3 regions of the Halomonas sp. 3F2F genome follow, and region 2 is predicted to be linked to each of the others. Evidence: predicted binding sites of a transcription regulator. Region 2 holds the regulator's gene; each other region holds the start of a gene.
What was found. Region 2 encodes PhoB, which activates phosphate uptake and scavenging genes when phosphate is short. Its sites were predicted from a motif close to TGTCATANNNNTGTCANA; they were not measured.
Positions count from the first base shown of each region.

Region 1: the regulator PhoB is predicted to act here: its motif matches at 7,875-7,892, upstream of INT21_RS15050 (Na/Pi symporter).
Region 3: the regulator PhoB is predicted to act here: its motif matches at 7,086-7,103, upstream of INT21_RS01160 (CYTH domain-containing protein).

Region 1 covers NZ_JABUZE010000135.1:63,485-73,266, reverse strand. Annotated here, with positions in the region: gene INT21_RS15085 (acyl-CoA thioesterase) at 1-350, opposite strand, end outside; gene INT21_RS15080 (recombination-associated protein RdgC) at 509-1,447, shown strand; gene INT21_RS15075 (1-acyl-sn-glycerol-3-phosphate acyltransferase) at 1,506-2,687, shown strand; gene INT21_RS15070 (hypothetical protein) at 2,901-3,182, shown strand; gene metG (methionine--tRNA ligase) at 3,282-5,318, shown strand; gene INT21_RS15060 (PstS family phosphate ABC transporter substrate-binding protein) at 5,451-6,413, opposite strand; gene INT21_RS15055 (hypothetical protein) at 6,410-6,640, opposite strand; gene INT21_RS15050 (Na/Pi symporter) at 6,661-7,824, opposite strand; gene rsxA (electron transport complex subunit RsxA) at 8,072-8,653, shown strand; gene rsxB (electron transport complex subunit RsxB) at 8,659-9,261, shown strand; gene rsxC (electron transport complex subunit RsxC) at 9,248-9,782, shown strand, end outside.
Region 2 covers NZ_JABUZE010000067.1:74,404-84,185, forward strand. Annotated here, with positions in the region: gene INT21_RS08195 (ABC transporter permease subunit) at 1-534, shown strand, start outside; gene pstA (phosphate ABC transporter permease PstA) at 534-1,958, shown strand; gene pstB (phosphate ABC transporter ATP-binding protein PstB) at 1,952-2,767, shown strand; gene phoU (phosphate signaling complex protein PhoU) at 2,798-3,523, shown strand; gene cysZ (sulfate transporter CysZ) at 3,592-4,326, shown strand; gene INT21_RS08220 (copper chaperone PCu(A)C) at 4,452-4,931, shown strand; gene INT21_RS08225 (hypothetical protein) at 5,030-5,350, opposite strand; gene INT21_RS08230 (hypothetical protein) at 5,745-6,047, opposite strand; gene phoR (phosphate regulon sensor histidine kinase PhoR) at 6,348-7,664, opposite strand; gene phoB (phosphate regulon transcriptional regulator PhoB) at 7,667-8,356, opposite strand; gene ubiA (4-hydroxybenzoate octaprenyltransferase) at 8,479-9,369, opposite strand; gene INT21_RS08250 (chorismate lyase) at 9,404-9,782, opposite strand, start outside.
Region 3 covers NZ_JABUZE010000011.1:77,571-87,352, forward strand. Annotated here, with positions in the region: gene mnmC (bifunctional tRNA (5-methylaminomethyl-2-thiouridine)(34)-methyltransferase MnmD/FAD-dependent 5-carboxymethylaminomethyl-2-thiouridine(34) oxidoreductase MnmC) at 1-12, opposite strand, end outside; gene INT21_RS01130 (YciI family protein) at 184-483, opposite strand; gene INT21_RS01135 (PHP domain-containing protein) at 648-1,592, shown strand; gene INT21_RS01140 (L-threonylcarbamoyladenylate synthase) at 1,656-2,279, shown strand; gene INT21_RS01145 (5'-nucleotidase, lipoprotein e(P4) family) at 2,551-3,327, shown strand; gene INT21_RS01150 (esterase-like activity of phytase family protein) at 3,695-5,119, shown strand; gene INT21_RS01155 (ion transporter) at 5,193-6,116, opposite strand; gene INT21_RS01160 (CYTH domain-containing protein) at 6,146-7,054, opposite strand; gene INT21_RS01165 (TIGR00153 family protein) at 7,190-7,870, shown strand; gene INT21_RS01170 (inorganic phosphate transporter) at 7,880-9,145, shown strand; gene argA (amino-acid N-acetyltransferase) at 9,292-9,782, shown strand, end outside.

The DNA of each region.
Region 1 (9,782 bases), on a different contig from region 2:
TTCACATCTAGCAGCACAAAGGTCAAATCTGCCTGAGCAACCAGTACGCCGTCTTGACGCACAATTCGATGATGGCAAATCGCGCTACGATCACCCACGTCTACTATGCCGGTCATAATCTGCAAATCATCGTTCTGAACAGCGGCCGCTCGATAATCAATATTCAAATTGACCACGACAAACGCTCGGCCTGCCTTATGAAGCTGATTTATCAGGCGCGGATGGTCATCAAAAAAAGCCCATCGCCCCTCTTCCATAAATTCAAGATAGCGCGCGTTGTTGACGTGACCGTAGCCGTCTAAATGGTAACCACGCACTCGCAGCGCAACACTGGATATTGCTGTAGACATAACACCCCCCATTTCTAAAAATCTGTTAACCATTCACAAAACTTCTCAAATCAAACACAAGTTTTAAACCAGTGCAACAACAAGGCAATCCCCTAAGGCGCTGGTAGGAAAGGCTTGGTTTCGCCATAATGTGCCACCTTTTAAATAGGATTGGTGACATGTGGTTTAAGCACCTACATTTATACCGCCTTCACGGCGCCCCTGAGCTTGACAGCGATACACTAGCGAATGCACTCGACGAGCATGCAGCCAAGCCGCTAGGCAGTGCGGATGCGCGTCGCTTAGGGTGGACAGCCCCGGCAGGACGACTGGGTGGTGGTCAGCGGCTGCATGAAATCCAAGGCCACCGACTACTTTCAGCCCTGCGCCAAGAGCGCTTGCTTCCTGCGTCTGTAGTAAAAGAGGAAGTGGACGATAAAGTCGCTGATATCGAAGCCAGCGAAGGACGCAAGGTGACGCGCAAAGAAAAAACGGCGCTGAAAGAGCAAGTCACTGAGGAACTAATGCCCCGCGCATTTGTTCGCAGTCAGAAGATCGATTTATGGTGGGATACGCGTCATCAATTAATTGGCGTCAATGCCAGCTCTCGTACACGGGCAGAAGATGTACTGGATCTTCTGCGTGAAACGCTGGGTAGCTTGAAAGTCATGCCGCTGACATCACAAACACTGCCTATCCGTGCGATGACGCAATGGCTGGGCGAAGCGGAAAGCCGCCCAGCTGATCTTGTGTTAGGGGATCAGGTTGAGTTAAAAGCCAAAGGCGATGATGGCGTGCTGCGCGCTCGCCAAGTTGATCTAGACAGCGACGAGATCCAGCAACTGCTTGAAAGCGGACGTCAAGCCAGCAAGCTCGCAGTTAGCCTGGAAGGTCGTTTAAGCTTTGTTCTGCATGATGATTTAGCGCTGAAATCATTGCGTTTTGGCGATGCATTAATAGAGGAAGCTGATCACGCAGATGATGGCGATGATGCACTTGCTCGCTTAGAAACTGATTTTATTTTGATGGCGCAGGCACTTTCTGACGATATTCCTCGCCTAATCGAGTGGCTGGGTGGTGAAGCTCAGCGCGAAGCTGCTACGCAGCCAGACGCTTAATTCAGCCGTTAGCCTGCTGATATAAACTGTTTATTTCTGCCTATATCCAACGGATCGCATGACTCATCACAACAACGCACTTAACGCTGACACCGCCAACGACCCCTGGGCTGACATTCGCCCCTATATGGATCATGAAGTGGCCGATGTTCTTGAGCGCCTATCACATGATAGCGAGCTTTTAAATGCATTGACTCAGTTCAGGCTTCCGCGCATGGCCAAGTGGGCGCCTCCCATTGCCCGCGCCTTAGCAGGCCATGCCGTCCGTCGTGAAGTAAAGGGCGTTACATCCGTATATGACTTCCAGATGCGTATCGCCAGCTATATGGAGCGCATGATTCGCACCACCACGGATGCCTTCGAAGTCTCTGGGCTTGATAAGCTCGATAACAACAGCGCTTACCTGTTTATAGGCAACCATCGCGATATATCGCTAGACCCCGCCTTTGTGAACTATGCGCTTTATCTGGCGGGTCGCGATACCGTGCGTATTGCGATCGGAGATAACCTCCTGAAAAAGCCCTACGTCACCGATCTGATGCGGTTAAACAAAAGTTTTATTGTACCGCGCAGTGCCCGAGGCAAGCGTGCGATGCTGGCGGCATATCAGCAGTTATCAGCCTATATCCGTCACTCAATTACTGTTGATCAGCACTCTATTTGGATGGCGCAGCGAGAGGGTCGTGCTAAAAATGGCATTGATCGCACCGACCCCGCCATCATCAAAATGCTGACCATGGCCAGACGCAACGCCGACCGGGATATGGTATTCGGTGACGCCATTGCCGAGTTGAAACTGGTGCCGGTATCGATTAGCTACGAATACGACCCTTGCGACCAACAGAAAGCTCAGGAACTCCACGATATCGCTACCGAAGGAAGTTACGCGAAAAGCGAATTCGAGGACATTCGCTCTATTGTGTCAGGCATCACCGGTCCCAAGGGTCGGGTACAACTGCGCTTTGGTAGCCCGGTAGGCGCTGATATGGCAACGCCGGATGAAGTGGCAGCGGAAATTGACCGCCAAGTGATCGGTGGTTATCGCCTGTTTCCTAGCCATTATTTAGCACTGGAAGCCCTAGGCGAATCACCAGAACTGATCGCCCGCAAAACGATAACGCGTCAAGACAGAGAGCGTTTTAACGCTCGGCTGGCAAGTATACCTGAAGCGTTGCGGCCTTATTGGTTGGAACAATACGCCAACCCTGTCAAACACAAGGCTGGGCGCCTAAGCCTTTAAAGCGCAGGTACTGGAAGCATACGTACTGGAAGCATACGTACTGGAAACATACATACTGGAGCAAACGTACTGGAACAGTGTGCTAGTAAAAGCCTATAGACTGCATCCAATGCTTCCAGGAACCCATGCTCAGCTGTTAAAAAAGTGCTATGGTCAAAGCATTAATTGGTCTCGCTTGAACATCCCTCAAGCGCGGTCTTAAGGAGAACACCAATGTCCGCATCAGAAATTCAAAAAACACGTATTATTAATGAACTACGCGATTTTATTCGCAAGCTGCTCCAAGACCCAAAAATCTTAGAACAATCCCTAGCGATTGCACGACAGCAGCTAGTCGAAGGCAACAGCCCTGCCGTAATGGCCAAAATTGCCAACGAAATCTCCGACACTACTAGCGTCCATATTCCCGAAGACCCCACTGAGCACTCTGAAGCTGACAAGCTTTTTTTAGAGCTTCTGCGTGAAGTCGTTCAGGAAGAGCAGGCACTCTACTAGTGGAGAAATAGCTGTAAGCAGCATGTTGACGTTACCGGCGAAGCGCACCCCTACTTCGCCGTCTTTATTTGCACTGCCTAACCGGAATTATCATTCACCATGTCAAATACTGCCCCGCGCAACATCTTGGTGACAAGCGCGCTTCCTTATGCCAATGGCGCCATTCACTTGGGTCATCTTCTTGAGTACATCCAAACCGACATTTGGGTGCGTTTTCAAAAAAGTCGTGGACAGCAGTGCTACTACGTTTGTGCCGACGACGCCCACGGCACTGCCATTATGCTGCGGGCTGAGCAGGAAGGTATTACGCCCGAAGCCCTGATCGAGCGCGTTTCCCAGGATCATCAGGAAGATTTCGCCCGCTTTGGCGTGGGATTTGATAACTATCATTCCACCCATTCAGATGAAAACCGCTATTTTAGCGAACTGATCTACACCCGCTTGCGTGATAAAGGCCATATTGCCACCCGCGATATTGAGCAAATGTTTGATCCGCAAAAGGGCCTATTCCTAGCTGACCGTTTTATTAAGGGCACGTGTCCTAAATGTGGCGCCGATGATCAATATGGCGATAACTGTGAAAAGTGCGGTGCCACTTACACGCCTGCTGACTTAATCAATCCTGTCTCCGCTATTTCTGGGGCAACACCAGAAGTACGTAGCTCTACGCATTACTTCTTCAAGCTACCAGACTTTGCTGAATTTCTTCAGCAATGGATTAATGACGGCCATGTACAGCCGCAAATTCGTAACAAGCTGATGGAGTGGTTCGAGTCGGGCTTTAATGAGTGGGACATCTCCCGAGATGCGCCCTACTTTGGCTTTGAAATTCCCGATGCTCCAGGTAAATACTTCTATGTCTGGCTAGATGCCCCCATCGGCTATCTGGCAAGCTTTAAGAACTTATGTGATCGGGAAGGGATCGACTTCGATACCTTTTGGAAGAAGGATTCCGATGCAGAGGTTTACCACTTCATTGGCAAAGATATTGTCTATTTCCACGCCCTGTTTTGGCCTGCCATGTTGCATGGTGCAGACCTTCGTACGCCGACTGCGGTCAACTGTCACGGTTTCTTAACTGTAGACGGTGCCAAGATGTCGAAATCTCGTGGCACTTTCATCAAAGCCGCTACTTACGCTGAACATTTAAATCCAGAGTATTTACGCTACTACTTTGCCGCTAAATTAACGTCCAAAGTGGATGACCTGGATCTTAACCTCGACGACTTTTCTGCGCGGGTTAATTCTGATCTGGTAGGAAAAGTTGTCAATATTGCCAGCCGCTGCGCCGGCTTTGTGAAAAAACTGGGCGGCGGTAAGCTGGCTGAACACTGCGCCGAACCACAAATGGTCGCGCGCTTTATCGCGGCAGGCGACGAGATTGCTGACGATTTTGAGGCGCGTGAATTTAGCCGGGCCATGCGCAAAATTATGGAATTGGCCGATGAAGCCAATACGTACATCGCCGACAAGGCCCCCTGGGCACTAGCCAAGCAGGAAGGCCGTGACGCCGAAGTGCTGGAAATCTGCTCAGTAGGCATCAACTTGTTCCGCCAGTTGATGGTCTACCTTGCGCCTGTGGTGCCAAGCATGGCCGAACAGGCACGTGAATTCCTAGCGATCGAATCACTCGACTGGGACAGCCGCAATAGCGTACTCGTCAATCACTCAATCAACAAATTCAAGCCATTAATGACGCGTGTTGAACGGGATAAGATTGACGCTATGATTGAGGCATCCAAGGAGGATTTAGTGGAAGAACAGAAGCTGAAAAACACTCCCAAAGGTCCCCTGGCGGAAGAACCGATTGCGGCAGAAATCAGCTTTGAAGATTTCGCTAAAGTTGATTTACGCATTGCCCGCATTGCCAAGGCACAGTACGTTGAAGGTGCTGACAAGCTGCTCCAGCTTACGCTGGATTTAGGTGGTGAAACACGTAATGTCTTTTCAGGTATTCGTTCGGCCTATTCACCAGAAGCACTTGAGGGCCGCTTGACGATCATGGTAGCTAATTTAGCTCCCCGTAAAATGCGCTTCGGTTTATCAGAAGGTATGGTATTAGCATCTGCTAACAAAGAAGGCATTTACCTACTATCCCCCGATGCCGGTGCAGAACCAGGGCAGCGTGTAACTTAACGGCAAATACGTTAATAAGTAACTAATAAGGGGCAAGGCCTGCTACAGCCTTAGCCCCTTTTTTTTTGCCCATCTCTTAGCGACAATGAGCTACCCAGAAAACAACTAATATGCGGCTAGCTTGTGACTCCCTCACTGACTCTCAAGCTGGCGAAGCGCGTCAAGGGTGTCGGCATACTCCTGCTCTTCAAGCGGAAGGTAGCCGGTAAAATGAATCCAGTCACGAATGTCTTCGACATAGGCCATCGCAAAACGGTGAAGTTCCAGTTTTTCCTCGACACTTTGTCTGTTCAGGTAAAGATAAAGCGGACGAGATAAGGGGGTATATTCACCACGCTTGACGGTTTCCAGGGTCGGAAATACGGGTTGATCACTATTGGCCACCGCGAGGAGCTTTAGCTCATTCCAGTGACGGTGATATCCGCCGATACCAAAAAAACCCAAAGCACCTGGTTCAGCAGCAATTTGCGCAGCTAGAAACTCCTCATCTTCGCTGGCAACGTAGTCCATCCGGCTACTACGGGTCGCGCCTACAATGGCCGTTGTGAAGTAGTCATAAGTTCCCGAGTCCTGTCCTCGACCAAACAGCTCAATGGGCTCATCTGGCCAACTTGCGCGAACATCACGCCATGTCATGACCTGGCCTTCTGACGCCGGAGACCAAAGCCTGTGAAGTTCGTCGACAGTAATATCGTTTGCCCAGCGGTTGGATGGATGCACCACGATCGAAATCGCATCCATCGCAATAGGCACTTCCACATACGCTACATCATTAGACTCGCACACGGCCCGTTCACTTTCGTCTATTGGCCGCGAGGCATTATTAATATCAATCTCGCCCGCACAAAACTTCTCAAAACCAGCCGTTGTTCCAGTGAACTCGACGGCAATATTGGCATCTGGATTGGCACGCTCATAACGACGTGCTGCTTCTCGCGTCAATGGATAAACGGTGCTGGAACCACTGGCAGTTAAATCACCAGTTGCGACTGCCTCCATGGAGTGGCTATCCTCGCTGTAGCCTTGAAGCAAAAGGACCAATAGTAGTCCTGACGTCATCAAGGAGTAGGAATATCCACGTGTTGAATTAGTCATTGCCTTCCCCCCAGCTCTTTCTTGAGAACTTGCCAGAAGGTTTTAAGGCCACTCACTTTGGTATCTACAGCATCAATATACTGATCAAGCTGGTCGATCAGCTCATGTTGCTCATGCTCTTCCCGCTCCTGGGTGGACGCCTCAGCCAACTGTGCTTCCAGTTCATCAATCGATTCACGTAGTTCGCGAATACGTGCTTCTGTCTCAATTCTGCGTTGTGAACTCATACCAATTCCATCCCCTTAGATCAAAACAACTGGCTCGCCCCGATCAGGAGCAATGGCAGCACAAAGAAAACACCTAAAATATAAGCCACCACATAGAGTTTGTTTTTCTGTGCCAGCTCCGCAAGGCCAGTGGCAATGCTAGGTGGAACGCCACGTAGAAAAGGCAGGCCGTATATGACTAGTATGCCCACTAGGTTAAACATCAGATGCACCAAGGCAATCTGCATAGCCAATACCGCCGTTGGGCCACTTATCGCCGTTGCAGCGAGCAACGCAGTGATACAGGTACCCACATTGGTACCTAAGGTGAACGGATAGACCTGCCTGAGATTAAATACCCCCGTGCCAGCAAGTGGCACAATCAGTGCTGTGGTGGTAGAGGACGACTGCACCAACAGCGTAATGATTGCCCCCGAACACATACCCGAGACAGGCCCTCTCCCCACGCTTGCATGCATGATGTCACGCGCCTTACCCACCATGACCTTGCGCAATACTTTACCAATCGCCGTTACCACAAAGAGGATGAGTGCCACCCCAATAACAATCAGCGCAATGCCCATCCAGACCTGATTCGGCAGCCACGATACCGAGGCGCTCAGCAAGTCGGTCGCAGGTGAAATCGCCATTTTCATGAAATTGACGCTTTTCATGTCGACGCTGGCATCGCTAACAAAAAAGCCCGCCAGCAAGGCGGAGGTTTTTTCTAAAAAACCAAACATCATTTCTAAGGGAAGCAGTATAGCCACGGCAACGATATTGAACGCATCGTGTACCGTCGCGGCAGAGAAGGCACGGCGAAACTCTTCACCACTACGAACATGGCCTAAACTGACGATGGTGCTGGTCAGCGAAGTACCAATGTTGGCTCCCATGATGAGCGGAATCGCAATACTGACTGGCAAGCCCCCTGCCACCATCCCCACAATGATAGCGGTTACAGTGCTTGAACTCTGAATTAGCGCGGTTGCGACAACCCCGATAACTAACCCAATGATTGGATTAGTAGCAAATGAAAATAGCTCCTTAGCATTGCTTGCGGTAGCAGCCTTGAAACCGTCTCCGATAGCCCCCACCGCAGCTAACAACAAATAAACCAGTCCAATGACAATTAACCATGATAGCCATTGCGACGTCCCAGGGCGTTCCCCCTGCGTCGGTAAGACAACTCCTGAAGTCGACATGTGTTCCCCCTCCCTAGCTGATTTTAATTTTGATGAGGGTATGCCGGGATGATGTCGGTTTGATGACAGATTCGAAGCGCTTTCAAGGTCAAGGCCTAAGCTTGCCTCTGCCGGCATTTAAGGGAGGGGTGGGCATCGTCAGGGCAGAAATAAGCTCTGCTGACCTAGAGCTTATTTCTGCTCAATAGTCAGTCATAGCGCTCCCCCTACTAGCCAGCAACGATTTTTCTGCGCACAATACGCCGCTATGAATGAACTCTTCTTGATTTTGGTCAGCACTGCACTGGTCAACAACTTCGTATTGGTACAGTTTTTAGGGCTCTGCCCGTTTATGGGGGTTTCCAATAAGCTGGAATCCGCGATGGGTATGTCGCTAGCGACGACGTTCGTGCTGACACTAGCATCTGCCGCTAGCTATGTGGTCTATCATGGCTTACTTGTGCCTTTGGACGTTACCTATCTTCGCACTATCAGCTTTATCGTTGTTATTGCCGCCGTCGTGCAATTTACCGAAATCATGGTGCGCCAACTCAGCCCCCTATTGCATCAAGTGCTGGGTATCTTTCTACCGCTGATTACGACTAATTGTGCGGTACTTGGTGTTGCCCTGTTATCACTTAACCGCGAGCTGAGTTTCTTTCATACGACTCTCTATGGCTTGGGTGCTGCGCTTGGGTTTTCGATGATTTTGGTGCTGTTCGCAGCGATGCGCGAGCGATTGGCCAATGCTGATATACCAACCCCGTTTAGAGGTGCCGCCATTGCAATGGTCACAGCGAGCCTTATGTCACTGGCCTTTCTCGGCTTTTCAGGATTAGCGCAGGGGTAACCGCCATGGGAGACATATTTTCTTGGTGGGGCATTCTCAGTGCAGTGGGTGTGTTGACCGGAATTGGAATAACGTTTGGGGCACTACTGGGAATGGCCAGTGTGCGCTTCAAGGGCGAAGAGAACCCGCTGGTAGAGCAGATTGATGCGCTGCTGCCACAAACCCAATGTGGCCAGTGCGGTTACCCAGGCTGTCGGCCGTATGCCGAAGCCATCAATCAGGGCGATGCTTTGAATAAGTGTCCGCCTGGCGGCGAAGCGACTATTCACGCATTAGCAGACTTATTAGGCCGAGAGCCTGTGCCACTAGATGGCGAAGCAGCCAGCGAAGATAGCGTTGCATTTATTCGTGAAGCCGAGTGCATTGGCTGCACTAAGTGCATTCAAGCATGCCCAGTGGATGCCATTATTGGCGCTGCAAAGCAAATGCATACGGTGATAGAAGATGAATGCACCGGCTGCGATTTGTGCGTTGCACCCTGCCCCGTAGACTGTATTGATATGTTGCCCAGAAGCAAGCCTCTCAACCAATGGCAGCCTGTCGTCACCATAGCACCTTTAATTGCCAGCGATCGCCAGCTAACCAGGAGCCAGCATGCCGGCCTATGAATTCCCAGGTGGCATTACTCCGCCCGAACGAAAAGATCGCTCGAACCAATCGCCGCTTCGCAACGCGACTCCGCCTGCCCGGGTAACACTTCCGCTCAAACAGCATTCAGGTAATCCCGCGATCCCCTGTGTTGCTATTGGAGATGCAGTTCAGGTAGGTAGCCTGATTGCCCAACGAGATGGCATGGTATCGGCCAACCTGCACGCCAGTATTAGCGGGACAGTGACTCAGATTAGTGATACCGCCATCACCATCGATGCCGATGGCTTAGACCGCTGGCAACTGCTGCCCTCGCTTGACTGGCGTAGCGAAGACCACCAAGCGATCATTGCTAGACTAGACAGCTGCGGGCTAGTAGGCCTTGGTGGTGCCGGTTTTCCCGCTTATATCAAAGCCCAAATAGCGGATCATCAGCGCATTGATACGCTCGTCGTCAACGCCGCCGAATGCGAGCCGTATATCACCGCAGACGACTTGGCACTTCGCCACTATCCAACCGAGATACTGGAAGGCGCGCAAA
Region 2 (9,782 bases):
CACTGGCTTGGCGGTGACCTGCGACGCTTGCTGGATCAACGTTACGGTCTTGATTACGCCACTCGAAATGCATTGATTGTGGGCATTGCGATGGGATTTGCGGTGATTCCCAGTATTTATTCACTCGCAGAAGATGCACTTGCCGATGTGCCCCCTACCTTAATGGAAGGTGCTCAAGCGCTAGGCGCTAGCCGCTGGCAAGCACTGTGGAAAGTTGCCCTACCCACGGCAGGTCCTGGGGTCTTTTCAGCGGTGATGATTGGCGCTGGCCGCGCCGTGGGCGAAACCATGATTGTGTTAATGGCCAGCGGTAACACCGCGCTCTTGAGTGCCAGTCCGTTTGAAGGGCTACGTTCACTATCAGCCTCTATCGCCATTGAGCTTCCCGAGGCTTCACCAGGCGGGCTGACCTATCACTTACTGATACTGGCGGCGTTAGCCTTGTTCATTTTTACCTTTGTGGTGAACACACTGGCTGAAATTGTCAGACAGCGCTTGCGCCGACGCTATCAACGCTTAGGGAGCACACTCTAATGCGTTGGCAGCGGGCTGTTTTTGCAAACGTTGGTTTTTTAAAAATGAGCGGCAGCGGGCTCTGGCCTTGGCTTTGTGCTGCCTGCGTGGCGCTTTCGTTATTAATGTTGGCAGCATTATTAACGCTGCTGACGATTCGGGGGTTAGGCCATTTTTGGCCAGCGCCATTAGAGGAAGTTACCCTCAAGTCAGGCGACATCGTCATTGGGCAGCCAGTTCGTGAAACGACGCTGCCCAAAGGAGCAGGGGCAGAACGGCTCTATTTCACTGGTAATCAGGATGTTACAGGAAGCAACTGGCAGTGGATTGCCATTGATGAGATTAGCCAACAGGCCGAGCCAGCCGACCTTATCCGCTTAACGCGCACCCCATGGGGTGATTTTATAGGTCGCTTAATGACGCTGGAGAGTGGCGATCAACGGTTAACAGAACAAGCTGCCTGGGCCTTCATCCAGGATGCGCTTGCCTTGCCCGTTAACCAGCGGCCCCCTGGCACGTTAGTGCTAGCCACCGCCGATGGTCAAATACTTCGCCAGCCGCTGGCAAGTGTTACCTATTTTCAATCACCAAATTCCATGTCCTGGGGACAAAAAACCATCGCCTGGGGGCAGCGCATCTGGCAATTTCTGAGTGAAGGGCCACGCGCCGCAAATACTGGCGGAGGTGTCTGGCCAGCCATTTTTGGCACCGTCTTAATGGTCATTCTGATGTCAGTGATCGTTACTCCGTTTGGGGTTCTCGCGGCTATTTACTTAAACGAAATCGCCCACCAAAACCGCTTAACACGCTTAGTTCGCATTGGCGTACGCAACCTGGCAGGCGTGCCTTCAATCGTTTATGGCGTGTTTGGCCTTGGGGTATTTGTATACGGAGTAGGCGGCTCTATCGACAGCTGGTTCTTTAGCGATGAACTGCCCTCACCCACATTTGGAACCGGCGGCCTTCTTTGGGCCTCGCTAACACTTGCCTTGCTCACGTTACCGGTAGTGATTGTCGCTACCGAAGAAGGGCTAGCACGCATACCTGATGCCCAGCGGGAAGGTGCCGTTGCGCTGGGTGCGACACGCTTGGAAATGTTAACGCGGGTGGTGTTACCCATGGCAACGCCCGCCATGCTAACGGGGATGATTTTAGCCGTCGCCAGGGCCGCAGGTGAAGTGGCGCCGCTAATGCTAGTGGGCGTCGCCAAGCTAGCCCCGCAAATGCCTGTAGATAGTGAGTTTCCCTACCTTCATCTAGAGCGCAAGTTTATGCACCTCGGCTATCATTTATTTGATACCGCCTTTCATGGTGAAGATGTGCAGGCCGCCATTCCGCTAGTTTTCGCCACTGCGCTGCTGCTGGTATTAATCGTACTCGTGCTTAATCTAACTGCCATATTTCTGCGTCATTATCTGAGGCGTCAGCGAGGAAACGAATGTTAGCGTCTTTATCGTCCAACAATGCGGCTCTCGCACCCGTGGCGCGTTTTTCTGCCGAACAGCGCTGCTTGAGCATTGCAAAGTTTCACCTCGCTTATGCGGGGAAAATGGCGTTGCGCGATCTAACATTAGACCTACCACGCCACCGTGTAACGGCCTTTATTGGCCCTTCAGGCTGTGGAAAGTCGACACTACTACGCGCGATTAACCGACTGCACGACCTTAATGAATCGGTAACACACAGTGGCCATATTCAGCTTGAAGGTCAGGATATTCATGCCCCGGACATGAATGTTACCGAGTTGCGACGGCGCGTTGGGATGGTGTTTCAAACACCCAACCCTTTCCCTATGTCGATTTATGAAAACGTGGCCTTTGGCCTGCGTTTACAGCAACGCTTACCCAAGCGAAAGCGGGACGACATTATCGAATGGGCACTGACATCGGCAGCACTGTGGGATGAGGTTAAAGACCGACTGCACCGCTCGGCCTGGCAGCTATCTGGCGGCCAGCAGCAGCGCTTGGTCATTGCTCGTACGCTTGCCGTACAGCCGGATGTACTGCTACTTGATGAACCAGCGTCAGCCTTAGACCCGATCTCAACGCTGAAAATTGAAGAGCTGATTCGTAACCTTAAATCACAGCTAACGCTAGTGCTGGTTACCCACAATATGCAGCAAGCCGCGCGGGTTTCTGACTACACGGCTTTTTTGCAGCACGGTGAACTCGTTGAGTACGGGCCAACGGATCAAGTGTTCACCAACCCGCGTTTACAACGCACCGAAAACTACATCACCGGCCGCATCACCTAGGCCCCAAAGACATCACGTCAGGAGTGCTCAATGGATATTACGAGCGATAGCCACAGCCAACATATCTCTCGCCAGTTCAACCAAGAGCTGGAAGAGCTAAAAACCCACCTGATGGCCATGGGCGGTCTGGTGGAAAAACAAGTGCAAGATGCTGTTTTTGCGCTACTGGAAGGTGATAGCCGTCTTGCTGAGAAAGTGCGCGACAATGACCGCCAAGTGAACGACCTGCAACTGCAAATTGACGATGAATGTACGCGGGTATTAGCGCGCCGTCAGCCAGCGGCTTCCGACTTACGCTTAGTGCTAGCGGTTATTCGCGCAACGTCCGACCTCGAGCGTATCGGCGATGAAGCCAGCAAAATTGCTCGAAATGCACTACTGTTGAGCGAAAGTAGCGGCAGCATCCGTGGTTTAGTCGAAGTACGCCATATCAGCGAGCACGTGCGTAAAATGCTTCGCGATGCACTTACCGCGTTTGCGCGTTTTGATACCGATCTTGCAATGCAAGTTGTGCGCGAAGATGAGTTCGTTGACGATGAGTATGGTAGCGCCATGCGCTCGCTGATGACCTTTATGATGGAAGATTCACGTTCGATTAGCTCCGTACTTAGCATTATGTGGGTGCTACGTGCCTTAGAACGCGTGGGGGATCATGCCAACAACCTGGCGGAGTACGTTGTCTACTTGGTCAAAGGGCTAGATATTCGCCATAGCGATCCCGACACTATCGACCCACAGGCACTTAAAAAATCTTGACCTAGCACGCGATTCCTCCTGCAATACGCCCAGATATCCCCTCTGGGCGTTTTTTCTAAGGAGCAAACATGTTGGATGCGATGACAGCGCTGAGTCGAGGCACTCGCTTGGTATACCAGAAAGGTCTGCGGCGCTATATTTTCCTACCCATCGTGGTCAATATAATCGTTTATGCCAGCATGCTCAGTTTCGTGGTCAGCCGCTTTTCTGGCTGGTTAGATAGTGCGATGACCATGGTGCCAAGCTGGCTTGAGTGGCTCTCATGGCTAATCTGGCCACTGTTCTTTATCAGCCTACTGCTGGTGATCTTTTTTACCTTCACCCTGGTCACCCACTTAATCGCCGCACCTTTCTATGGTTTTTTAGCCGCGAAGGTAGAGCGTCAAGCAACAGGACGTGAACCCCTGGATGACCGCGGGCTCGCTAAAACCGCCGTCGATGCCTTGGGTCGCGAGCTAGTCAAACTCGGTTATATTCTGCCACGCATGGTGATACTGTTTATCATTAGCTGGATACCTGGCCTAAACCTGATAGCGCCTATTTTGTGGATCCTTTTTTCCGCGTGGATCATGGCAATCACTTATTTAGATTATCCTATGGATAACAATAAGATTACCTTTCGCGATATGCGTACACGATTATCGAAACGGTGGTGGCCAAGTCTCACCTACGGCGGGTTAATTATGCTCGTGACCTGGATTCCTCTCGCCAACCTGTTCTTAATTCCCGGCGCAGTGGCAGGTGCCGTCTTAATGTGGGACGACCACTACCGCGGCACGCGCGACATTACGCCTCATCGCTAATGACTTAATCGCTATAACGCTGATACAACCTATTTGTTACCTTAAGGTTGTTTGGCTTCACTATTATTCTCAAGATTAAGCATAAGCCTTGTTAAGAAGATAAGGCCCCTACAAGGAATACGACCATGCTGACCCGCGCACTCTGGTTGACGGCTCTCCTCACTGGCTCAATCTCTTTCGCATCGGCTCACGACGTTCAAACCGACCAGCTAAGGATCGCTCATCCTTTTGCCACGCCAACGCCCCCCGGTGTGACAAATGGTGCCGCTTATCTGGATATTACGGCTCATACAGAGTCCGTCACACTGGTCAGCGCACAGACACCTGTGAGCGAAAGTGTTGAGCTACATGATATGCAGATGGAAGGCGATATGATGAAAATGCGCCACGTCAGTGCTATCGAAATCGCTAAAGATGAAACGCTAACAATGCGCCCAGGTGGCGGCTATCACTTAATGCTAATGGGATTACATCAGCCATTGGCAGAAGGTGACCGGTTTCCCATCACGCTCGAATTTGCCCAGCAAGACGCTATTGAAATAGAAGTTTGGGTTCAAAGCGCCCAAGAAGGAAGCACCGCCGCTGACCGCCATCACCAGCATTAACAGGATCAATCGATCACCGTCTTAACCACAAAAACCCCGCCGAAGCGGGGTTTTTGCTATAAAACTTATTTGTCACACACGTTTAACCATCGCCCTCTTTACCAGCGTGTACTGCTACCTTCTTCACGGTTGAGTTCTTCAGCGCGATAACCTGCTCGCTCTTTAGAGTCATCATCAGCGTCACTGGCACGGCTTGAAGGAGCATATATCAGAGTATTCTCATTATCATTGATCAAATCTTTAGCTGAATAGGTCGCAGGGCCCGATGTGTTACGAGATTGAGGTTGAATAATTTCTTGGTTCTCAGCACGTTCTTTATTCAGCTCAATGGAAGAGTGTGCAAACGCTATTGGGCTTGCGATAAGCCCCAACGATAAGCCTACAACCACAGTGCTTTTAACAAATGATTTCAACAACATAAATAAAAACTCCTTGCTATATGGAGCAACCGACAATGCAATGATACAAGGTACCTTCTTTTGCCAATCGCAAAACGTGTCATCTGAATAATTGCATTTTTAACACCAAGAAACAGTGGGCAACGTAACAATGATTATACTATACACAAAAAATTAGACCCCACCGAAGTGGGGTCTTGAGCACTCTTAGTATCGCGATACGTAACACTAGCTTCCTATCCGTTTGAGGGGCTCCAACCTTGGAATTAACCCTAACTAGCGTGTTGACCGTCGAAAGATTCAATCCTTGAATCTAGGAGCATCCATGCAATTTGACATCCATGCCTCTGAATAGCTCATCCGTAAGCGTAAGAGTTATAGTACCTTTTGAAAAGATAAGTAACCAAAGTTAATGTTACATTCCGCTATTTTCTTCAGGCAACTCATCTGTGCTGTCATAGCCAGACTCTGAATCGTCCTGGCTCGTTGAACTAGGTTTCATGTCGCTGGCGTTATCGCCTTCGTCATGAGTCAACTCTTGGCTATCATAATCACTTGAATCTGTTGTACTTTCGGATTGAGTCTCAACAGGCTGCTCATCAGGGGAAATATTGTTCGCGGGGTCTGCTGGCTCTTGAGCGAATGCTGCAGGGCTAGCCACTAAACCAAACGCGACACTTAAAATACCAGCTTTCTTGAGTAGTTCCTTGGACATCATGTTCCGCCTCCTAGATCGCTGTTCAGGTACTGCTTAAATAGTAAGAAAGACGGCCTTTCGGCTTACCAATTCCTATGGTTTTCTCTCTTACCAAGTACCAAGACACTTGCATACGATGTGCCAAAAAATCAAAAATTATATAAAAAAACCGATAAAACAAACACTTATTAAATAAAAGATAATAGAAAGGGCGCTTAAAGCGTTTGCAGATCAAGCAGGGAAAGTGGTTAGAAATGGCACATGAGTATTATGTGACCATACTTGTATGACAAGCATGACACATCTATACATCACTTGTACTTAAACAGCATTGCGCGAGGCGGGCTCGCTTTTGACAACACGTGATGACGGAAAAACACAGCGAAAGAGGGCTCCTTCGCCAGGGCGAGATTCAATTTGTAACAATGCGTCATGTCTTAGTAGCACATGCTTTACAATCGCCAGACCAAGCCCGGTACCACCCGTTGCAGTACTACGACCTTTATCAACGCGATAGAAACGCTCGGTTAAGCGTGGAATATGCACAGGGTCAATTCCCTCACCATCGTCGTCAACTTCAATACAAGCACTGCCATTCGGCAGGGTTTTCCAGCGAAGTGTTATCTGACTACCCTCTGGCGTATACCGCACAGCGTTAAACACTAGGTTTGAAATAGCGCTATGCAGTTCCTGCTCGCTGCCGATCAGACGGGCATCGCTTTCAAGCGCGACTTGAACACTGTGCTGTTGGTTAGAGAGCGCTAGCGCATCGCGGCGAATGGTGTCGAGCATTGGCCCTAACGCCAACGCATGATGATCCTCGCCACCTTGATCAATTTCTAACCGAGAGAGCAGTAGCAGATCATTGACTAAGTTTTGCATACGCTTCGTCTGCTCTTCCATCTGAGCAATACCTCGGCCCAAACGTGGTGGAAGTTGCTCTTTCAAGTCGCTGTAGGTTTCTAAATAACCCGTCAGTACCGTTAGCGGTGTGCGTAGTTCATGGGAAACATTGGCGACAAAGTCACGCCGCATCTGCTCTAAACGATGCAAGCGGGTAATATCTCGCGCCATTACCAAGCGCTCATCATCACCATAGAGAGTAATTTGATATTGAAGGATATGCCGTTCATCGATGGGCGACGTTAAGGTCAGCGGCTCACCGTATTTACGCGCATTAAAGTAGCTGATAAATCGCGGGTCACGAAGCAGATTGGTAATGTGCTGGCCACGGTCGTGGGCGGTTTGCAAGCCCAGCATTTCCGTCGCGGCACTGTTCCACCACTCCAGGTCACCATGCCGATCTAGCATAACGACACTGTCACGCATCGCTTCGGATGATTCCTGAATACGTGCAAGGGTGGCACGTAAGCGATTCTGAGTAATCCGTTGGCTCTTTTGGTAGCGATACAAGCGATCAAAAAGCTCGCCCCACATGCCGCTCGCAGCAGGGGGTTCATCATGAGGGTGAAGCGTTAACCACTTAAAGAGCGCACGCAGTTGGCGCAGTTGATACACCAGACAAACGGCAAGACCTGCAGCAACGCCAAGACCTGGCATACCCAGCAACCACCCCAGACAAGCGCCCAAAGCGGCCAGCCACGCAATTCGCCATAGTTCTCGGCTCCACAGGCGCACCGTTACACCCGCGCGGAAAAACGGTACCCAGTGCCTCTCACCGTTTGAATGAGACTCTGGTGAGCTTCTCCTAGGGCCTTACGTAGACGTCGGATGTGAACATCTACCGTCCGCTCTTCAACGTATACGTTACCGCCCCACACTTGATCGAGCAGTTGGCTACGTGTATAGGCGCGCTCTTGGTGCGTCATGAAAAACTGCAGCAAACGGTACTCCGTCGGCCCCATTTCTAACGCCTTACCGTAAGCACTCACACGGTGGCTCACTGGGTCTAATAGCAAGCCATTAATTTCAATAGGATCTTCGACACCACGGGGGGTAGTACGTCGCAATACTGCTTTTAAGCGCGCCACCAGTTCGCGGGGAGAGAAAGGCTTGGTGATATAGTCATCCGCCCCAGCCTCAAGCCCTTGAATCTTATTATCTTCTTCGCCTTTAGCGGTCAGCATAATGATAGGCACCTCGGCAGTGGCTTCTTCACGCTTTAAGCGCCTTGCAAGCTCAATACCACTGGTACCCGGCATCATCCAATCCAGCAAAAGCAGATCTGGCTGGTGGTCAACCATCATCGCGTGGGCATCCTGGGCGTTATCCGCTTCAAGCACGCGATAGTCAGCCATTTCCAGCGCCACTGCGATCATCTCGCGAATAGGCGCCTCATCATCGACAATCAAAACGGTCTTGGCGGTCATTCCAGGGCCTCACGGTGTTCAATGAAAACTAATTTAAAAAAATAGTTTAAAAAAACAGTTCAAAGACATGTCAGTGACGATAACACCATGACTCGATGACAATTTTATGACATAGAGGACATTTAGCCAGTTATTGGCCACCAACTTAGTGCAATACCTGCAAAAATTAACAAGCCTGACCAATGATTATTAAGAAATGCCTGGAAGCAGCGGTCGCGCTCACGGCCAGCGATTAAGCGTTGTTGATGGACAAACGTAGCGGCCATAGCGGCTAGCCCAAGCCAGAAAAAGCCACCTAAACCAACACGCCATCCTACCCAGGCAAGTAGTCCAAGTGCCGCCACTTGCAACACACCAATGATCAGACGATCAGCGCTACCAAACAGCACCGCGGTAGATTTGATGCCAATTTTTAGGTCATCGTCGCGGTCGACCATGGCGTATTGAGTATCGTAGGCAACGGTCCACAGCACGTTAGCGCTAAACAATAGCCATGCTTCAAACGGTACATGACCCAATACCGCACCGAATGCCATGGGGATCGCCCAAGAGAACGCAGCCCCTAACACCACCTGAGGTAAATGGGTGTAGCGCTTCATAAACGGGTAAATGAACGCTAATACAACACCACCTATCGACAACAGCACCGTAAACCAATTGGTCAATAGCACTAAAATGAAAGCAGTGGCTACCAGCGCGATAAACAGCAGCTGCGCCTCGGTTTCACTGATACGACCAGTGGCTAGCGGACGATGTTTAGTGCGCTTTACATGGCCATCGAAATGACGATCAGCGTAATCATTAACCACACAGCCCGCGGCGCGCATCACATAAACGCCAGCAATAAAGATCAGCAGAACATTCCGTCCAGGCACACCCTCTGCTGCTATCCACAATGCCCATAAGGTGGGCCACATCAATAGCCAAGTACCAATCGGGCGATCCAATCGCGTTAAATGTAAAAAATCAGCCACCCGAGCCCATCCCGTTGGCCTCAACAGAGAACGGTCCATGCTTACCTCTCAAAAAGAAAACGCTGGCGATAGCCTAGCGCGAAGACAGGGCAAGATCATCTGCCATGGTCGATAAAAAGTATTCCTGCACTAACAGCGACAGCCCACTGTGCTGAAACACTGAGCGCCGCCCCCATACACTATCTAAAAGCGACGCAGAGTGTTCCGCGACAAAGCGTGGCTGATGGCGAGTGGCGTAGAGTGGCCCGCGCACTAAGTCAGGTTGTTGAAACAGCCAACTGCCTAATGAACGCTCGCCAAGCCCTTCTAACCCCTTACCTTGTAATTGACTAAGTGGCGCTACCGAGCGTGCTACCACCCAGGGCTTATCACCTACACACAATGCGACTTCCCTCAGCCATGCATAGCGGCGCGGTTCAATTCCCAGCGCTAGCGCTTCATCCCGCAGAGGT
Region 3 (9,782 bases), on a different contig from region 2:
GCGTTGAGTCACGCGGGTATCCCCGTACTGATGAAGTTTGTGTTAAAGATAGGTTAAAAATTGATCAACTTGTTGATAAGGGCATCAGCTCTAGCTTTGGGGAAAGCGTCCGCCGAGTTTTCACAGAGTTTTCCACAGGCTCTGTGAAAAAGAAGGCGGACTCTTCACACTCGACTCTATCGGTCAAGGCATTACTTTTTTAAATGGCTTAACAATTACCTTGGCATAGACCCCCGCAATGATGTAAGGGTCGGCGTCAGCCCAGGCTTGCGCGTCCTCAAGGCTGTCAAATTCGGCAACGACTAAGCTGCCGCTAAAGCCTGCATCGCCTGGATTATCGGTATCAATAGCGGGGTGGGGGCCAGCCAGAACCAAACGGCCTTCATCACGTAGCTTTTCCAGGCGACCAAGGTGATCCGGGCGTGCCGCTAGACGGCGCTCCAAGCTGTTGGATACATCTTCACTGATAATAGCGTAAAGCATGGGGATAACTCCTTGAATGCTAGGACGGTTGTTCCGTACTGAATTGACCGCGCCCCTGTAAGCGCGCACCATGGTGAGCGACTGTATACCGTTAAGGGAAAACAGGGTGCCTGTTTTATTCACACCACCCTATTCTGACAAACTCGCCACACGGCGTCATGCTTATGCCCCTACTTCCTGCGAACTATCTTCCTGTAAACCTGCCCCGCGTGTTTGATGCCGACCAGCGTTATACGGTGGATTTACACATGCACTCCACCGCGTCAGATGGTGCGCTTACTCCTACCGAGTTGGTAAAGCTGTGCGCTGCACGTGGTCTTACCCACATGTCGCTGACAGACCACGACACCATGGAAGGTATTGAAGAAGCTGACATCGCGGCGCAGCAAGCAGGGCTTTGCCTGGTGCCTGGCTGTGAGTTATCCACGCGCTGGCAGGGAATTAATATCCACGTAGTGGCGCTTATGCCCGGCGGCTTGCAGGGGCCTCTGGTAGAAGGGCTTGCACTGCAGCGCGAAGCACGGATTAAACGTGCTGAAGTGATTGCCGAGCGGCTGGAAAAAATGGGCTTACCTGACGCGCTCGAAAAGGCACGTGCCCAGGCAGGCAGCGACCGCCCCTTAGGCAGGCCCGACTTTGCCCGCGCGCTGGTCGCTGAAGGAGTGGTTGATGACTGGGCTGGCGCGTTTAAGCGCTATTTAGGCAGTGGTAAAAAAGGCGATGTAAAAGCTCATTGGCCGGAAATCAGTGACGCAGTCGCCTGGGTGGTTGCCTCAGGCGGCGTTGCGGTGCTGGCGCACCCGCTGCGCTATGGGCTTACCCGGCGCAAGCGAGGTTTGCTGATGGATACCTTTCAAGCCGCAGGTGGGCAGAGCGTTGAGCTGGTCAGTGGTCAGCAGAATCCAGACAGCACTCGCGATCTCGCTCGGCAATTAGTGGAGCGCGATTTATACGCCTCCATGGGCAGCGATTTTCATTTTCCTGGCAGCCACGCCGCCCCCGGTAGTATGAGCTTAATACCGCGCACTGCTGCGCCGCCGATTTGGCAGCATCCGCGCTTAGTTCATTTGCGCGATGCGCCCAGTGGTATGTTAGGTCCTGGGTCTTAAACCGCATATCGGCTAACCTAGAAACTAAATGGACAACGATATGCCCAAGGGCAGGAGCAAGCGATGAGTCAATATTTTCAGATTCACCCCGAAAACCCGCAGAAACGCTTGATTGATCAAGCGATAGATATTATCCGCAAAGGTGGTGTGGTCGCGTATCCGACGGATTCGGGCTATGCACTGGGTTGCCACTTGGGTGAAAAAAAAGCCATTGAAAAGATCAAATGGCTGCGCTCGTTAGACGATAAACACAATTTCACGCTGATGTGTTCGGATCTTTCCGAGATTGGCACTTACGCGAAAGTGGATAACGCAGTATTTCGGCTGCTGAAGGCTCATACCCCTGGCCCATACACCTTTATTTTGGATGCCACCACAGAGGTTCCGCGCCTGTTGCTGCACCCGAAGCGCCGCTCCATTGGCGTGCGCGTGCCTGATCACCACATTACCCACGCGCTGCTTGATGCGTTGGGTGAGCCGTTGATGAGCGTCACCTTGATTCCGGTAGGAGATACCCTGCCAATGAGCGATCCTGAGGAGATTCGCGACCGCTTCGGCTCACACCTTGATGCCATTATCGACGGCGGTGCCTGCCACCTTGACCCCACCAGTGTGATTGACCTGCGCGAGCTGCCGCCCAAAATTGTGCGGGAAGGCCGCGGCGATATTACGCCGTTTACGAGTTAACACCATTCTCTAGTTGGTATTGGCAACCTCCTGGTGGTAAGTCACGAGGGGGTTGCTGTCGTCCCGCCTGTCTCCTCATCACCCAAAATCCACAAAAATCGTTGAACATGATATGCGTATCAACTTATTCATTTAGCACGCTATCTTTTTTATTTGAATGACCAATAAAAATAAATTATGATGATTATGTCTATTATTGATAATTAATAATGATGGATGGTGTGGGATTCCCCTCTTAACCTGATAACCATCACTGACAGGAGATTGCTTAATGACGATATCTCGATACCGCAACGCTGCCACTGCAACCGCATTTGCAAGCTTGGCGCTACTTCCTTTATCAGGGAACGCAGTAGCCGACGACGCTAGCGCTTGTGATCAAGTTGAGTACGCCATGGGGCTTCGTTACCAACAGCAATCCGCAGAAATAACTGCTTTACAGCGCCAAGGCTTTGAGCTGGCGACCTATCGCTTGGAAAAACAAATTGAGGCGCATGGTGAGGGTGCCGATTTGGCCATCATTACCGATGTGGATGAGACGCTCATCGATAATAGCGCTTTGCTAGTGCGCGATATGCAGGCCTGCCACGACTTCACTACTTGGGATACTTGGTTGCATTGGGAGCGCGAGGGCGAGCCACGTTTGATCCCAGGCGCGAAAGACTTTCTCGAATTTGCCGATGAGCAAGGTGTGTCGATCTACTATGTGTCGGATCGCTACCAAGAAAATAAAGCGGATACGCTGGCCACTATGGAAGCATTAGAGCTTCCCCAGGTATCTGACGAGCGCGTCATGCTACTTGGCCCACCCAAGACTGAGCGTCGCGCTATCGTCGAAGACAGTCATACGTTGGTGATGCAGTTGGGCGATACGCTGCATGACTTCTCGGGTGATTTTGTCGACGCAAGTCTTGAAGAGCAGCGCGACCTAGTTAACGACCACGCTGAGCGCTTTGGTCAAGACTGGATTGTTTTCCCCAATGCCAGTTACGGAAGCTGGAGCGACGCGGAGCTTAACGCGTGGGAAGCTCCGTTTGAAAGCGAATAAAATGTAACCACTTCCATCGTGCCGTTACTATAGAGGAGACGCCCTGGTTAATAGCCAGGGCGTTTTCCTTATTAACCCCGTAAGTTGTCCCCGTGCCGCTAGTCACTAACATGTCATTCACCTGTCATTGGTTGTCACTAAATTATCGTGGTGGCCGTGAACAATAGCGATATGCCATAACAAATCGAACCTTGTCGGTGTGAGCGCGTTTCAGTTAGACAGCTGTGACGGCGCTACCCCCATTAGATATTCCTGCCACTAGACTTTTCGTAACTTGCCTTGCCCTGGGTCACGCTGGAAATTGTGCCTGTGGAGGCGGCTGAGACGCCAACGGGCGTCAACTTGTATTCGATAAGGAAACTAACCAATGAACCGTCATAAGCTCTTTATGGCATCCTTACTGACGTCCTCCCTACTGGTGGGCTGTGCTGATAACGCTAACGCTGATGATGCCAATGTCTCCGTGTTCGACAGCTTCCCCGCCGCTGGTGTGTTTCTTCCCCATAGCGTATTACGGGATGATCTACTAGATGGCAAATCTCAGCAGGCTTTTGAGATCCGTAATGGCGGTTTTGGGTCGGCAATGACCGCTCATCCCACGGATTCAACGCGCTTCTATGCATTGACTGACCGCGGCCCCAATGCCAATTTTGTTGGTGACTATGGCAAGGGGAAAATATTTCCGACACCGGACTATACGCCCCGTATCGGCTTGTTTGAGCTTCAAGCGAACGGTGTGATCGAACAGGTTACTACCACTCTGCTCAAGCGCCCTGATGGCAGCGAGATCAGTGGTCTGCCTAACAGCTTGGCACTCGGTGGAACGGGTGAAACCCCTTACCATGCCAATGGTCAACCGATCCTAGTGGACGATAGCCAGCCCTATAATGAAGTTACTAATCCGATCCGCTTGGATGATTATGGTCTGGATGGCGAAGGGCTGGTGGCACTATCGGACGGCACCTTCTGGGTTAGCGATGAGTATGGCCCGCACATGGTCCACTTCGATGCCGAAGGTCGTGAAATCGGTCGTATCAACCCCTTTGCCGACGATGACCGGGTCGAGATGAACCTGCCGGCAGAGTTTGCCAATCGGCGTGCCAACCGAGGTATGGAAGGGCTGGCTATCACGCCGGATGAGAAAACGCTGGTAGGTATTATGCAGTCCACTCTGTACAACCCGGGCAGTACGGTGAAAGACCTGGATATCACCCGTATCGTTACAGTGGACCTGGACTCGGGCGAGACTGGACAGTACCTCTACCGCCAAGAGCAAAACCAGAATTCCAACTCGGAGCTTGTTGCGCTGAGCGCCACTGAGTTTTTGGTGCTTGAACGAGATGGCCGTTTTCTAAGCGGTGGCCCCGACGGTGCTGAGGCTGCGGCGCCCGATGCTCAGAAGCAGGTTTATCGCATTGACCTTGCCTCGGGCACCAATCTTGAAACGGTCTCAGCCAACGGCGACCTGAAACAGGATGCCGAGCTGGGGCTAACCTTGGCAGGCAAAACCTTGGAAGAAGTGGTTCTAGAGCAGGGGTGGGGCGCTCTGGCCAGCGCTGGAATTGAGCCAGTGAGCAAGTCTCTGGCGGTGGATATGGTGGCGGAAGTCAACTATCCCCACGATAAAATGGAAGGTCTATGGGTGATTGATGACCAACGCCTGGGGGTGCTGAACGATGATGATTTCGCCACCTGGTCCACCGATGGTCAGCTTGAGCAGAAGATGCTGGACGCCAACACTGTGGATGGCGGCCGCCTGTTTATTATCGAGGCCGATCTGAGCGCCGATTGATCAACGTAACGGCCTAGCAATCACATAATCTCCCTAAATGAATTACTGCGCGCCCTGGGTTTGGCTATTTGGGTTAGCTGTCCTGGGGCGTGTTTGTGTCTTCGTCTCCCCCGTGGCTATCTTTTTCTTTTTGGTCTGCTGCTTTCTTACGCGGGTCTTCGCTGTCTTCATCCAGCCAGGTGCCACAGCGCAGGCAGTAACGAGCGCGCTTTTCATGGCGGTCATGGCCACAGCCGGGGCAGGCTTCTTCTGAATAGCGGTCTTCGCGAATAGAGCGGATAACCTGGGCGGAAAACACCCCGGTAGGCACAGCAATAATCGAATACCCCAACAGCATCAGAATCATCGTGATCGCTTTGCCTATCGACGTGGCGGGAACAATATCGCCGTAGCCTACCGTGGTCATACTCACGATCGCCCAATACATCGACATAGGAATGCTGGTAAAACCGGCTTCTGGTGACTCGATGGTGTACATCAGTGCAGCAAACAGTATGACGACCATCATGATGCTGCTAAAAAACAGCAGGATTTGACGAACACTGCGTTTAAGCGCATCGAGTAGTAAACGCCCCTCGCCGATAAACTCCATCAATCTCAAAATCCGGAAAATGCGTAGCACCCGCAGTACCCGTACGATGACGAGTCCGTGCGCACCAGGCACCAGCAGGACTAACCAGGCTGGCATAATCGCAATCACATCGACAATACCGTAAAAGCTTTTGAGGTAAATCGTTGGGCGCTCTAAACAGTAAATCCGCACCGCCAGTTCAATGCTAAAAAGTAGCGTAAATAGCCACTCTGCATAGTAAAAAATGTGCCCGTAGCGTTCGGAATAACTATCTACGCTGTCCAGCAAAATGACCGCCACGCTGATTAGAATGGCGATAATCAGCGCAATATCAAACCCTTTGGCTACCGGCGTATCGGACTCGAAAATAATATGGAAAAGCCGAGCACGCAGTCCTTCTGCACCGGGAGTTAATTGAAAACTCATCGCGACATCCTGAAGTGGGCTGAATGTTTCTAGCGTAACGTGGTTTGATAGGCGAAGCGATGCGCCAGAGTTAACGCAGCAGCGCCATAAGCGGACGTTGGATGGCCATTTTCAGTCAGTGCTGTGGTCAGTGTCTGAGCATCGCGGCGGGAGCTATCATCCAACTGCGGGTGGGCCGCCAGTGTGGCTAATGCCTGCTGTGCGATAGTTAAGTGTTCCGCAAGACCACTGTCGTGGTAGGCGTCCAGCGCCACTGTGGCTCTGTGTAGCCATTCAGCCGGTGCATCAGCTTCAGGTAACGCCCACTGCTGCACGCCTAACGCATTGCCGCGAGCGGCTTTGCTGGTATCCGAAGGGCGCAGCGGTACGCTTTCCGCGAGCGTTAATGCTAGCGCCCAAAGCGCCTCTGGTTCGCCCGCTTTGAGTTCCAGCTCGACCTCGCAAATAGCCGCTTGAGCACCACCGCTGACAATTTCTCCTTCGTCCAGCACTAGCTCGATATGGCTGCCCTGCCAGTCGATTTGCCAGCTGCGCCGGGTAAAGTCGGTGCGCAGCGCAGGTTGTAGCGCGGAAATGACGGTGCCTAGTGAACCGTTGAACGGCGGAAGGGCGGCCAAGCCATGCTGGTCAAGCTGTGGGCTAGGAACTTGCCACTCCCACTCTTGTCGGGTAGAAAGGCCGCCACCACCATGGCCGGCGGTTTTCACCGTTTGCAGCACGCGATCATCAACTTGGCGTAAGCGCACGGCAATCCGTGCATTCGCCATATCTCCCGCAGGGGTATCGAAATAGGTGTTCGACAGATGTTGACGTTGGGGTGTTTCGGCTAGTGCTGCGTGGCACAGCAGCGTGTTTAGTTGAGCTGGCGCAAGGGCGAGTTTAAGCTCTATTTCGGTAGGCGCTGAAACAGAATCAGCAGTAGATGTTGAATTTTTCATGACATTAGCCACCTTTGTATTGTGACGTTTCAATTAATTTTTCATGACATTGTGAACTTTTCATGACGGCGGCGAGCGCACTCTTTATACTGGCGCCGCCATTTCCAGGCTCCCCGAAAACAGGCTAAAGGCTATATGGTTACCTCCAACCCTTTTTCCGCGATGTTTGGCCGCTCGCCATTCCAGCCGCTGCTGGCCCACATCGTCAAGGCCAATGAATGTGCCGACCAACTGTTGCCGTTCTTCGAAGCATCGCTTGCCGGTGATTGGGATACCGCAGCTGTACTGCGTGAAAACGTTACCCGCTTAGAGCATGACGCCGACACGTTGAAAACAGAGCTTCGGCTTAACCTGCCCAATACGATGTTCCTTCCCGTCTCGCGGTCCGACTTGCTCGACCTTATCAGCGTGCAGGATAAAATCGCCAACAAGGTGCGCGACATTACCGGCATTATGCTGGGGCGTAAAATGCGTGTGCCCAATGAGCTGGCCGATCCCATGCGCGATTATATGCGTACCAGCGTGGCGTGTGTGTCCCAGGCTCGCCAAGCGCTTGAAGAGCTGAAAGAGCTGCTTGAGTCCGGTTTTGGACGCAATGTTTCCGATGTTATCCAGAATATGATCCGTGAGCTGCACACACTTGAGCACCAAGCCGACAGCCAGCAGATCGCGATACGTCGCCAACTGTTTGAGCTTGAAAGCCAACTTCCGCCTGTTGATGTGATTTTCCTTTACAAAATCATTGAGTGGGTCGGTGAAGTTTCTGATCGCGCTGAACGCGTGGGCAGCCGCCTACAGATTTTGACCGCACGCTAAGGGGTACCCATGCAGATTATTGCCCAGCACGGTGAAATTTTTATCATCCTGGCCTGTTTGTTTGGCTTTTTTATGGCTTGGGGCGTTGGCGCGAATGATGTTGCCAATGCGATGGGGACCTCGGTGGGGTCGAAAGCGATCACCATCAAACAAGCAATTTTGATTGCGGTAGTCTTTGAATTTTTAGGCGCATGGCTGGCGGGTGGTGAGGTGACCAACACCATTCGTAAAGGCATTATTGACCCAGAATTGCTCCAGGAAGATCCACAGTTACTAGTGTACGGTATGTTATCAGCGCTGCTAGCAGCGGGTACTTGGTTACTGGCAGCATCGATGAAAGGTTGGCCGGTTTCCACGACGCATTCCATTGTAGGCGCCATTGTGGGCTTTGCCGTAGCGGGATTGGGTGCCTCTACGGTTGATTGGGGCGCTGTTGGCACCATTGCAGCAAGCTGGGTCGTTTCTCCTCTTTTAGCGGGTACTATCGGCTTCGTGCTGTTCAAATCAGTGCACCACCTGATTTTTGAAAATGATAATCCCTTTATGGCTGCCAAACGCTATGTGCCGGGCTACGTATTTTTGGTTGGTTTTATTGTGGCGATGGTCACGCTAACCAAAGGTCTGTCTCACGTTGGGCTAGACCTGACCTTTAGTCAAAGCCTGCTGCTGTCTATCTTGTTAGGACTTGTGATCATGGGTGTAGGCCTGTTGATGCAGCGTCGTATCAAGTTTGAGAAAAATGCCAACGATCACTTTGGATACGCCAATGTTGAGCGGGTCTTCGGCGTATTAATGATCTTTACTGCGTGCGCCATGGCGTTTGCTCACGGCTCTAACGACGTTGCGAACGCGGTTGGCCCGCTAGCGGCGGTCATTAGCGTGGTACAAACTGGCGGCCAAATTGAAGGCTCTGCGTTGGTGCCCTGGTGGGTATTGGTACTGGGCGGTGCTGGCATCGTGGTGGGCTTAGTAACTTACGGCCACAAAGTCATTGCCACCGTGGGAACCGGTATTACTGAACTCACTCCCAGCCGTGGCTTTGCTGCCACGCTGGCAGCCGCGACCACAGTGGTATTAGCTTCCGGCACGGGTCTGCCAATTTCAACCACCCACACACTGGTGGGGGCGATATTAGGCGTAGGGCTTGCCCGGGGTATGGCGGCGCTTAACCTGCGTGTTATTGGCACCATCGCCATGTCCTGGCTGATTACGCTACCTGCCGGGGCTGGTTTGGCTATTCTGTTCTTCTTTATGTTCAAAGGCATGTTTGGTTAACAGCAAGGGGTAACTCCGCCCTATACGTGACTGCTTGGCCAAACGCACAGCGGCATCTTCTTTTACACAAGAAGGTGCCGCTGTTTTTTATGCTCTGTTAAAGTAAACGCTGATACTTTCATTCACCTGCTGCCGGAGAGCGGCCCTTGGACACACGCTTCCCTTTTGTTGATTGGTTTCGTAATGCTTCGCCCTACATTAATGCGCACCGGGGACGAACCTTTGTCATCTTAATTGAGGGCGAAGCCATGGCGTCTGGCCGAGGAGAGCAACTGATTCAAGATTTAGCGCTGCTACACACCCTGGGGGTGCGGCTAGTTGTGGTGTTTGGTATTCGCCCACAAGTGCATGACGCATTGACGGCTGCCGGTGTCGAGCCAACACGGGTGGATGGTCGCTGGGTAGCTGATCGAGCGGTGATGGCTCACGTGGAACAGGTGGCCGCACACCAGCGCTTATGGCTAGAAGCTCGTCTTTCCTTGGGGCTGCCTAGCACGCCGCTACACGGTGTAGAGCTTAGCGTGATTTCCGGTAACTTGGTGACCGCTAAGCCATTAGGGGTGCGTGAAGGCATCGATTTTGATCACAGTGGTGAAGTCCGCCGAGTGCGTTCGAGCGCTATTGAAGGGCTGTTGGA